3 regions of the Hydrogenophaga sp. PML113 genome follow, and region 1 is predicted to be linked to each of the others. Evidence: predicted binding sites of a transcription regulator. Region 1 holds the regulator's gene; each other region holds the start of a gene.
What was found. Region 1 encodes FNR, which switches genes on or off when oxygen is low (the NO sensors DNR and NnrR bind a similar motif). Its sites were predicted from a motif close to TTGATNNNNATCAA; they were not measured.

Region 1 (3,266 bases):
CGCGTGGCGCGCGCAGCCGCAAGGCCGACCCCAAGGCCCTTGGTCTGGGCAGTTGCGTGGATTGCACCCTGTGCGTGCAGGTCTGCCCCACCGGCATCGACATCCGAAAAGGCCTGCAGTACGAGTGCATCAGCTGCGCCGCCTGCGTGGACGTGTGCGATGAGGTGATGGACAAGGTGGGCTACCCGCGTGGCCTGATCCGCTTTGCCACGCAGAACGGTGTCGCCAAGGGCTGGAACCGCGCGCAGATGCTGCGCCGCGCCCTGCGCCCGCGCGTGCTGGTCTACAGCGGCGTGTTGCTGGCGGTGTCGCTGGCGGTGCTGGGCAGCCTCTGGCTGCGCACGCCGCTCAAGGTGGACGTGATCCGCGACCGCGGCGCGCTGGCGCGCGAGGTGGAGCAAGGCCGCGTCGAGAACGTCTACCGGCTGCAGATCATGAATGCCACCGAGGTGGCGCAGACCTACGAACTGCGCGTGGAGGGCCTGCCGGGCATCGCCCTGGCGTCTGGCGATCGTGTGGAGGTGGCGCCCGCCGAGGTGCGCGCCGTCGCCGCGCGGGTCCAGGTGCCGCCCGGGGTGGCCGCGAGCGGCTCGCACCCCATCCAGTTCGAAGTGCGCGCCGCCCAGGACGAGCGCGTGCGGGTGCGTGAGAAGAGCACCTTCCTCGTTCCCCGATGACGCTTTCGCAGGAGACCCCATGAACCCCGATCCGATGAGCACCGACGCGCCCGAGCCCTGGTGGCGCGTGGGCCCCATGTGGCTGGTGGTGGGCGGGCCGCTGGTGGTGGTGGTGGCGGCCATCGGCACCGCCGTCATCGCCATCGAGGGCGCCGACCCGGTGCTCGACAAGGCCGCCTACCAGGCCACACTGGAGCAGGCACGCCGCCTGCAGGGCCCGCAGCGCGACGAGGCGCTGATCGGCCTGCAGCCCGCGCACCAGGCGCGCAACCACGCGGCCTCGCCCGTGGTCCGCGAGGGTGGCCACTGACATGGGCCGCCGCTGGATGTGGGTGGGCTGGCCGTCATTCCTGATGGCCGGCGTGTTGGAGATGCTGGTGTTCGCGGTGGTGGACCCGGGCGAGTTGCACTGGCAGGGCGTCGCGCTCGACTGGTCGCGCCCCGCCGTCTACACGGTGGCCTTCTTCGTGTTCTGGGCGGTGACGGCCGTCGCCTGCAGCCTGAGCCTGTGGCTGGCCTTGCCGCCGCAGGAAGCGCTCAGGAGCAGGTCTGCGGATTGACGATGCGCCGCAGCGCCTCGGTGTCCTTGATGTGCACGTAGCGCTGCTTGACGTCGATGATGCCGTCGTCGACGAACTTGGAGAAGGTGCGGCTCACCGTCTCCAACTTCATGCCCAGGTAGCTGCCGATCTCCTCGCGCGTCATGCGCAGGTTGAACTCGGACGGCGAGAAGCCACGCGCCTGCAGGCGCTGCACCAGGTTGAGCAGGAAGGCCGCCAGCCGCTCCTCGGCGCGCATGCTGCCCAGCAGCAGCATCACGCTGTGGTCGCGCACGATCTCGCGGCTCATGATGCGGTGCACGTGGTGTTGCAGCGGGGTGAACTGGCGCGACAGCTCTTCGACCTGGTTGAAGGGCATCACGCAGACCTCGGCGTCTTCCAGCGCCACCGCGTCGCAGGCATGGTGGTCGCTCACGATGCCGTCCAGGCCGATGATCTCGCCCGCCATCTGGAAACCCGTGACCTGGTCGCGCCCGTCGGCGGTGGTCACGCAGGTCTTGAAGAAGCCCGAGCGCACGGCGTAGAGCGAGGTGAAGCGATCGCCGACGGAGAACAGGGCTTCGCCGCGCTTGACGCGCTTGCGGGAGGAAATCAGTGTGTCGAGCTGGCCCATTTCCTCTGCGCTCAGGCCCATGGGCAGGCAGAGTTCGCGAAGGTTGCAGCTTGAGCACGCCACTTTGATGCGTTGCGCGTCCATGTGCGTCGTTCCTGAGTGCATGACAGGGAGCGAGCATACCCCTTTGGGTTCGGGATCACAGAGCCGCTTGACCAGGATCAAGGCGTCTGGGCCCGCCAGCCGGCACAGTGGGGCCATGCCAGAAGGACCCGCCGTGAGCCATGTGATCCCCGATGAACTGCTGCGTCGCTTCGACGTTCCGGGGCCGCGCTATACCTCCTATCCCACGGCCGACCGCTTCGTGGAGGCCTTCACCGAGCAGGACTACCGTCTGGCGCTGGGACAGCGGCGGGCCGGGTCGATGGCGCTGCCCCTGTCGCTGTATGTGCACATCCCGTTCTGCGAATCGGTGTGCTACTACTGCGCTTGCAACAAAGTTATTACAAAACACCATTCGCGCGGCGCCGAGTACCTGCGCCACCTCTCGCGCGAGCTGGACCTGCAGATCGAGCACCTGGGCGCGGGCCAGTCGGTGTCCCAGCTGCACCTGGGGGGCGGCACGCCCACCTTCCTGAGCGATGCCGAGCTGGAAGACCTGATGGCCATGCTGCGGCGCCACTTCGCGCTCGCGCCGGGCGGCGAGTACTCCATCGAGGTGGACCCGCGCACCGTGAGCGCCGAACGCCTGCGCGCGCTGCACCGCCTGGGCTTCAACCGCCTGAGCTTCGGTGTGCAGGACTTCGATCCCGCCGTACAGAAGGCCGTGCACCGCGTGCAGCCGGCCGAGCAGGTGTTCGCGCTGGTCGACGCGGCGCGGCAGATCGGCTTCGAGTCGGTCAACGTGGACCTGATCTACGGTCTGCCGCTGCAGACGCCCGAGTCCTTCCGGCGCACGCTGGCGCAGCTGCAGGCCCTGCGGCCGGACCGCGTGGCGCTGTACGCCTACGCGCACCTGCCGGCGCGCTTCAAGCCGCAGCGGCGCATCGTGGCGGCCGAGTTGCCGGGCGCGGCCGACAAGCTGGCCATGCTATCGGCCTCGCTGGACATCCTGCGCGCGGCGGGCTACGTTTACGTCGGCATGGACCACTTCGCCCTTCCCGACGACGCCCTGGCCGTGGCCAAGCGCCAGGGCCGGCTGCACCGCAACTTCCAGGGCTACAGCACCCAGCCCGATTGCGACCTCATCGCGCTCGGTGTGTCGGCCATCGGCCGGGTGGGCGCCACCTACAGCCAGAACGCCAAGACCCTGGACGAGTACGTGGACCTGCTCGACCAGGGCCGCCTGCCCATCGTGCGTGGCCTGGCGCTCACGCGCGACGACGTGCTGCGCCGTGCGGTGATCATGTCCCTGATGTGCCAGGGCGAACTGCAGTTCGAGGCCATCGACCTGGGGCACCTGATCGACAGTCGCCG
Region 2 (3,266 bases), on a different contig from region 1:
GCGAGGAAGGCCTGCGCGTGATCCCCTGGACCGTGAACGAGGTGCCCGACATGGAGCGCCTGATCGACTGGGGCGTCGACGGCCTCATCACCGATCACCCCGACCGCCTGCGGGCCGTGATGGAGCGGCGCGGCATGACCCTGCCGCCGCCGGTGGCGCCCTTGGTGGCGCGGCAGAATTGAGCGCCATGCGCCCCCCTACCCTGCTCCAACCCGTGGCCGATGCCCTTGCCGGCCTGCGCGAGGGCTCGCTCTCGCCCGCCCAGGCCAGCGAGCGCCTGCGCGCGCAGCACGACCTGCTCGCCGCCCTGCCACCGCGTTTCGCCGAGGTGCTGGGCAATCTGCTGGACCGTCTCGAATCCAGCGCGCTGTTCGACGGCGAAAGCTGCTCGTTCAGCTCGCACGAGCTGCACGACAGCCTGCAGTACTGGATCGACAAGGCCCAGGCGCAGCTGGCGAACGCCTGAGCCGCGCCAGGGAACTTCCCGCCCGCCCCGCGGCTCATTCCCGCGCGCTGCGCACACGCGCAGCGCCACCCCGGACAGCCGAAAGAACCAACACCATGCCCGCCACGAACCGTCGACAACTGCTGTTGGCCAGCGCCGCCCTGGCCCTGCCCATCGGGGCCCTGGCCCAGGCCAAGTCCCCCCTGCCCCCGCTGCAGGTCTGGAAAGACCCCAACTGCGGCTGCTGCAAGGACTGGGTGAGCTACCTGCAGGCCGACGGCTTCACCGTGCAGGTCTACGACAGCGGCAACACCGCCGTGCGCCGCCGCCTGGGCCTGCCCGAACGCTACGGCTCCTGCCACACCGCCCTCATCGGCGGCTATGTCGTCGAAGGCCATGTGAACGCACGCGAAATCCGCCGCCTGCTGGCCGACAAGCCCCAGGCCCTGGGCCTGGCCGTGCCCGGCATGCCGGTGGGCAGCCCGGGCATGGACGGCCCCGACTACGGCGGCCGCCAGGACCCCTACGACGTGCTGCTGGTGCAGCGCGATGGGACGGCGCGGATCTACCAGTCCTATTTCAAGCGCACCTGAACGCCCGCAGGGGCGTCCACCCCCTGGCCGCCCGACGCCAAGAGGATTTGATCTGGGTCAAACCCGGCGCCGGAAAACGCACCGGGCCCTGAGGCGGTACTACATATCGGCGAGGTAATGCCGATAGCGCATGGGTGAAGCGGCCGATCACAGCGCCGCCCCTCCCCAACCACCATCTCATGCGCGCCAACCTGCCCGTCTCCCAACAGGAATACGTCATCCCCGATGGCGTCACCCTGGTCTCCACCACCGATCTGCAGAGCCACATCACCTACTGCAACCCGGCGTTTGTCGCGGTCAGCGGTTTCAGCCGCGAGGAGCTGATGGGCCAGCCGCACAACATCGTGCGGCACCCCGACATGCCCCCCGAGGCCTTTCGCGACATGTGGGAGACGCTGCGCTCGGGCCAGCCCTGGTCGGCGCCGGTGAAAAACCGGCGCAAGAACGGCGACCACTACTGGGTGATGGCCAACGCCACCCCCGTGGTGCAGGACGGCCGCACCGTGGGCTACATGTCCGTGCGCACCAAGCCCACGCGCGAGCAGGTGCAGGCGGCCGAGGCCCTGTACGCCCGCCTGCGCGCCGAGCGCGACCAGGGCCAGGACCGATTGAGCCTGCGGCGCGGCCAGGTGGTGCAGAAAGGCCTGTCCGGCCTGCTGAGGCGCGCGCTGCGGCCCAGCCTGGGCCGCGCCATCGGCGGTGTCTGTGTGGCGCTGGCCGCGGCCGGCGTGCTGGTCGGCGAGATCGGCGCCCGCCTGGGCCTGGCGGCCCACCTGGCCATGGCCCTGCCCCTGCTGGCGGTCGCCCTGTTCGCCGCCTGGGCGCTGCGGCGCCAGACCGTGCAGCCGCTGGCGCAGGCCGTTCGCTTCGCCAACACCATGGCCGCGGGCGACCTCACCTCGCGCCTGGCCCTGCGCGGCCCGGCCGAGTTCGGCGACCTCGCCGTGGCGCTGAACCAGCTCAACGTGAACCTGCAGGCGGTGGTGGCCGACGTGCGCCACGAAATCGAGGGCGTGCAGGTCGCCAGCCACCAGATCTCCAGCGGCAACCACGACCTGTCCTCTCGCACCGAGGCGCAGGCCGGCAACCTGCAGCAGACGGCCGCATCCATGGAACAGATGAACAGCACCGTGGCCCAGAGCGCCAGCACCGCGCAGGAGGCGGCCCAGCTCGCGCAGCGCGCGGCCGCGGTGGCGCGCGAAGGCAACAGCGCCATGTCGCAGGTGGTCACCACCATGGGCGAGATCAGCCGCGGCTCGGCGCGCATCGGCGAGATCATCCAGGTCATCGACGGCATCTCGTTCCAGACCAACATCCTGGCGCTCAACGCGGCGGTGGAGGCCGCGCGCGCTGGCGAACAGGGCCGCGGCTTCGCCGTGGTGGCCGGCGAGGTGCGCCACCTCGCGCAGCGCACGCTGGACGCGGCCAAGGAAATCAAGGCCCTGATCGAGGACTCGGCCGACCAGGTGCGCCGCGGCAGCGAACTGGTGCACGGCACCGGCCAGACCATGACCCAGGTGGTGGGCGCGGTGGAGCAGGTCAACGCGCTCATCGGCGACATCACGCACGCCACGCGCGAGCAATCCAGCGGCATCGCGCAGATCAACCAAGCCGTGGGCCAGCTCGACTCGGTGACGCAGCAGAACGCCGCCATGGTGGAGCAGCTCGCCGCGGCCGCGAGTTCGCTGCAGTCGCAGGCGGAGGTCATGCACCAGGCGGTGCAGGTGTTTCGCCTGCAGCCGCGCGGCAGCGCCGCGGACTGAGGGCCGGGCGGCCGGCGCCCCCCACTCGCCCCGCCCTTCTCGCCCCGCCCTTCTCGACCCGGCCTTCCCGACCCGGCCTCGCGCGCGAGCCTCTTGCGCTGACCGCCTCGCGCGGGCTCCCTCGCGCGGGCATTTCGCGCCGCTGCGGCGGCGTTTCACGGCGCACCCGCGCCGTTTCGTCTCAGCCCCGTGGCGCACGCGGGGCCGGCGGCCGACAGTGCGGTCTCCCCCGCCCACCGGAGACCGCCATGCAGCTCACCCCCGTCATCGCCATCCACCTCAGCGCCGCGCTCGCGGCCCTGGCCATCGGGCCGGTGGCGCTGTGGGCGCGCCGCGCCGGCCACCCGCGCGCGGTGCTGCACCGCGCGGCCGGCTACGCCTGGGTCACGCTGATGCTCATGGTCGCCATCACCGCCGTGTTCATCCGCGATTTCCGCCTGCCCAACCTCGCCGGCTACACGCCCA
Region 3 (3,266 bases), on a different contig from region 1:
CGACCTCGGCCGTCTTGAGCTTGAGCGCGTTGGCCACGTCGCCCATGCTGAAGTTCATGGACTTCAGCGTGGACAGCGTCATCTTCTGCACCTCCAGCGCCTGGATGGTGGCGCCCAGGGCCTTGGCGTTCTGGTCCAGCCAGTAGTGCACGGCCTTGAGCTCCTCGATGCGCTTCTCGAGTTCCTCGACGTTGAAGGTGGGCGCCACCCAGTGGCTGAGGTTGGGCAGCTGCGGGATGTTCTGCCCGATGCCCTGGGCGATGCCGCCGGCGGCCTGCGTGGCCAGGTTCTGCAGGAAATCGAAACCCGGCACGAACTTGCCGAAGCCGCTGGCGGACGCATCGCTCATGGCGAACTCCTCGATGGAAGGACCGGGGATCAGCCGTCGACGCCGTAGCGCGGCGCGCGGCGCTCGCGCAAGGATGCCACACCTTCGCGCACGTCGGGCCCGGCAAAACCCATGAATTCCAGCGCGAGCGAGGTGTCGAAACTCGGGCCCGCCTGGCGCAGCCAGTTGTTGAGCGAGTACTTGGTCCAGCGGATCGCGCTGGCGCTGCCGCCGGCCAGGCGGTCGGCCACCTCGTAGGCCTTGTCGAGCAGCTGGTCGTCGTCCACCACCAGCGAGACCAGGCCGATGCGCTCGGCCTCTTCGCCGCTCACGGCGTCACACAGCATGAGGTAGTACTTGGCCTTGGCCATGCCGCACAGCAGCGGCCAGACGATGGCCGCGTGGTCGCCCGCCGCCACGCCCAGGCGCGTGTGGCCGTCGACGATCTTGGCGCTGCGCGCGGCGATGGAGATGTCGGCCAGCAGGCCGGCCACCAGGCCCGCGCCCACGGCCGGGCCGTGCATGGCGCTGACGATGGGCTTGTCGCAGTTGATGACGTTGTAGACCAGGTCGCGCGCCTCCTTCCAGACGCGCGAGCGCACCTCGAAGTCGGTGGCCATGTCCTGCACCAGGGCCAGGTCGCCGCCACCGGAAAAGCCCATGCCGCTGCCGCGCAGCACGGCGGCGCGCACGCTGTCGTCGCGGCCCACGTCGCGCCAGATCTCGCTCAGCTCCCAGTGGCCTTCGTGGCCGGCGGTGGGCAGCTTGCCGTTGCCGCCGGGGCCATCGGCGCGCATGCGGATGTCGAGCACGCTGGGCGTGCCGTTCACCAGCGGGCCACGGCGGCTGATCTCCAGGGTCTGGTAGCGGCTGTAGTCGATGGTCGGGCTCATGGTGGTCTCCTGATGGTCGTTTGCTCTTGGACCGATCGATTGTGCTTGACCTGCATCAAGCGCCACGGCGCCGGCCGGGCCCAAGATGGAAGCCACGCAGGAGGCCCCCATGAGCACGTTCATTTCCGACACCTTCGAGATCCAGTTGCGTGCCGCGCGCCAGGCGCTGCTGGAGCGCCTGTACGCCCAGCGGGGCGGTGCCCGCAGCCGCGCCGAAGTGGCCGCCGACAAGCGCGCCCAGGCGGCCGACGACAACGACGCCGTCGCGGACCCGGCCTTCGACCTCGGCTCGGTGCTGGGTGAGCGTGAAGCGGGCGAACTGGCCGCCATCGACGCCGCGCTCGCGCGCATCGCCGACGGCAGCTATGGCCTGTGCGTGGACTGCGGCGCGCAGATACCCGCCGCGCGCCTGCACGCGCAGCCCACGGCCGACCGCTGCCTGGACTGCCAGGCGCGGGCCGAGCGCTGATCGGGCGCGGTCCGCGCCCCGGGGCCGGGTTCAGGCCTTGGTCAGCGGCGCGATCTTCTGGTCGATCGCGCCGAAGATGGACTGGCCGTCCTTGCCCTTCATCTCGATGCGGATGGTGTCGCCGTACTTCATGAAGGCGGTGGAGGGCTTGCCGTCGAGGATGGTCTCGATCGCGCGCTTCTCGGCGATGCAGCTGTAGCCCTTGGGCCAGTCCTTGCGGCCGTCGACTTCCACACCCTTGTTGCTCACCGTGCCGCTGCCCACGATGGAGCCCGCGCGCACGTTGCGCGTCTTGCCGATGTGGGCGATGAGCTGGCCGAAGTGGAAGGTCATCTCGGGGCCGGCCTCGCACATGCCGACCTTGCGGCCGTTCCAGGTGCTCTGCAGCGTGAGGTGCAGGCGCCCGCCCTGCCAGGCGTCGCCCAGCTCGTCGGGCGTCACGGCCACGGGGCTGAAGGCGGTGGCGGGCTTGCTCTGGAAGAAGCCGAAGCCCTTGGCCAGTTCGGCGGGAATCAGGTTGCGCAATGAAACGTCGTTGGCCAGCATCACCAGGCGGATGCCCTCGAGCGCCTGCTCGGGCGTCGCGCACATGGGCACGTCGCCGGTGATGACGGTGATCTCGGCCTCGAAGTCGATGCCGTAGTCCTCGCTGGGCACCACCACGTCGTCCATCGGGCCGATGAAGTCGTCGCTGCCGCCCTGGTACATCAGCGGGTCTTCGTAGAAGCTGGCCGGCACCTCGGAGTTGCGCGCGGCGCGCACCAGCTCCACGTGGTTCAGGTAAGCCGAGCCGTCGGCCCACTGGTAGGCGCGCGGCAGCGGCGCCATGCACATGGCCGGGTCGAAGGGGAAGGCGTGGCGCGCCTTGCCCTGGTTCAGGGTCACGTACAGGTCCTGCAGCTGGGGGCTGATGAAGTTCCAGTCGTCCAGGGCCTGCTGCAGGGTGTTCGCGATGCCGGTCGCATAATGGGCCGTGCTCAGGTCACGCGAGACCACCACCAGTTGTCCGTCGCGCGAGCCGTCCTTGTAGGTGGCGAGTTTCATGCGTATCTCCTGCTGCCTTCTGAGTGGATGGGTGCCCCAGGGGCTTTGGGGCGATAATTACGGATAGTGAAATCGATTAACCTATGCGTAAGAGCGAGATTCTAGACCAAAGCCCCGCCAACGAGAGCGACGACAGCGAACCCCAGCGCGCGGGCATCCAATCGGTCGAGGTCGGCTTTGAATTGTTGAACGCCCTGTCGAGGGCCAGCGGCGCACTGATGCTGCGCGACCTGGCCGCCGCCGCCGGCATGAGCGCGGCCAAGGCCCACCGCTACCTGGTGAGCTTCCAGCGCCTGGGCCTGGTCACGCAGGACAGCGCCAGCACCCGCTACGACCTGGGACCGGCCGCGCTGCGCCTGGGCCTGGCCAGCCTGTCGCGCATCGACGCCGTGCGCCTGGCGCGCGAGCGCATCGACGCCCTGCTGCCGCTCACCGGTCACACCCTGGCCATCGCCGTCTGGGGCAACCAGGGGCCCACCATGGTGCACTGGACCGAGGCGCCCCAGGCCGTGCCCGTGGCGCTGCGCCTGGG

Region 2: BHU06_RS17970 (PAS domain-containing methyl-accepting chemotaxis protein) is a predicted target of FNR. The motif match lies at 1,086-1,099, and genes of this name have one in related genera.
Region 3: BHU06_RS12115 (TraR/DksA family transcriptional regulator) is a predicted target of FNR. The motif match lies at 1,267-1,280, and genes of this name have one in related genera.

Annotation. Positions count from the first base shown of each region.
Region 1 covers NZ_MIYM01000007.1:89,212-92,477, forward strand. The annotation lists gene ccoG (cytochrome c oxidase accessory protein CcoG) at 1-677, shown strand, start outside; gene BHU06_RS14705 (hypothetical protein) at 697-987, shown strand; gene BHU06_RS14710 (hypothetical protein) at 989-1,237, shown strand; gene fnr (fumarate/nitrate reduction transcriptional regulator Fnr) at 1,215-1,934, opposite strand; gene hemN (oxygen-independent coproporphyrinogen III oxidase) at 2,050-3,266, shown strand, end outside.
Region 2 covers NZ_MIYM01000010.1:69,025-72,290, forward strand. The annotation lists gene BHU06_RS17955 (glycerophosphodiester phosphodiesterase) at 1-182, shown strand, start outside; gene BHU06_RS17960 (hypothetical protein) at 188-466, shown strand; gene BHU06_RS17965 (DUF411 domain-containing protein) at 562-1,038, shown strand; gene BHU06_RS17970 (PAS domain-containing methyl-accepting chemotaxis protein) at 1,218-2,801, shown strand; gene BHU06_RS17975 (DUF2306 domain-containing protein) at 3,050-3,266, shown strand, end outside.
Region 3 covers NZ_MIYM01000005.1:246,067-249,332, reverse strand. The annotation lists gene BHU06_RS12125 (PhaM family polyhydroxyalkanoate granule multifunctional regulatory protein) at 1-349, opposite strand, end outside; gene BHU06_RS12120 (enoyl-CoA hydratase/isomerase family protein) at 379-1,221, opposite strand; gene BHU06_RS12115 (TraR/DksA family transcriptional regulator) at 1,331-1,690, shown strand; gene BHU06_RS12110 (fumarylacetoacetate hydrolase family protein) at 1,721-2,734, opposite strand; gene BHU06_RS12105 (IclR family transcriptional regulator) at 2,818-3,266, shown strand, end outside.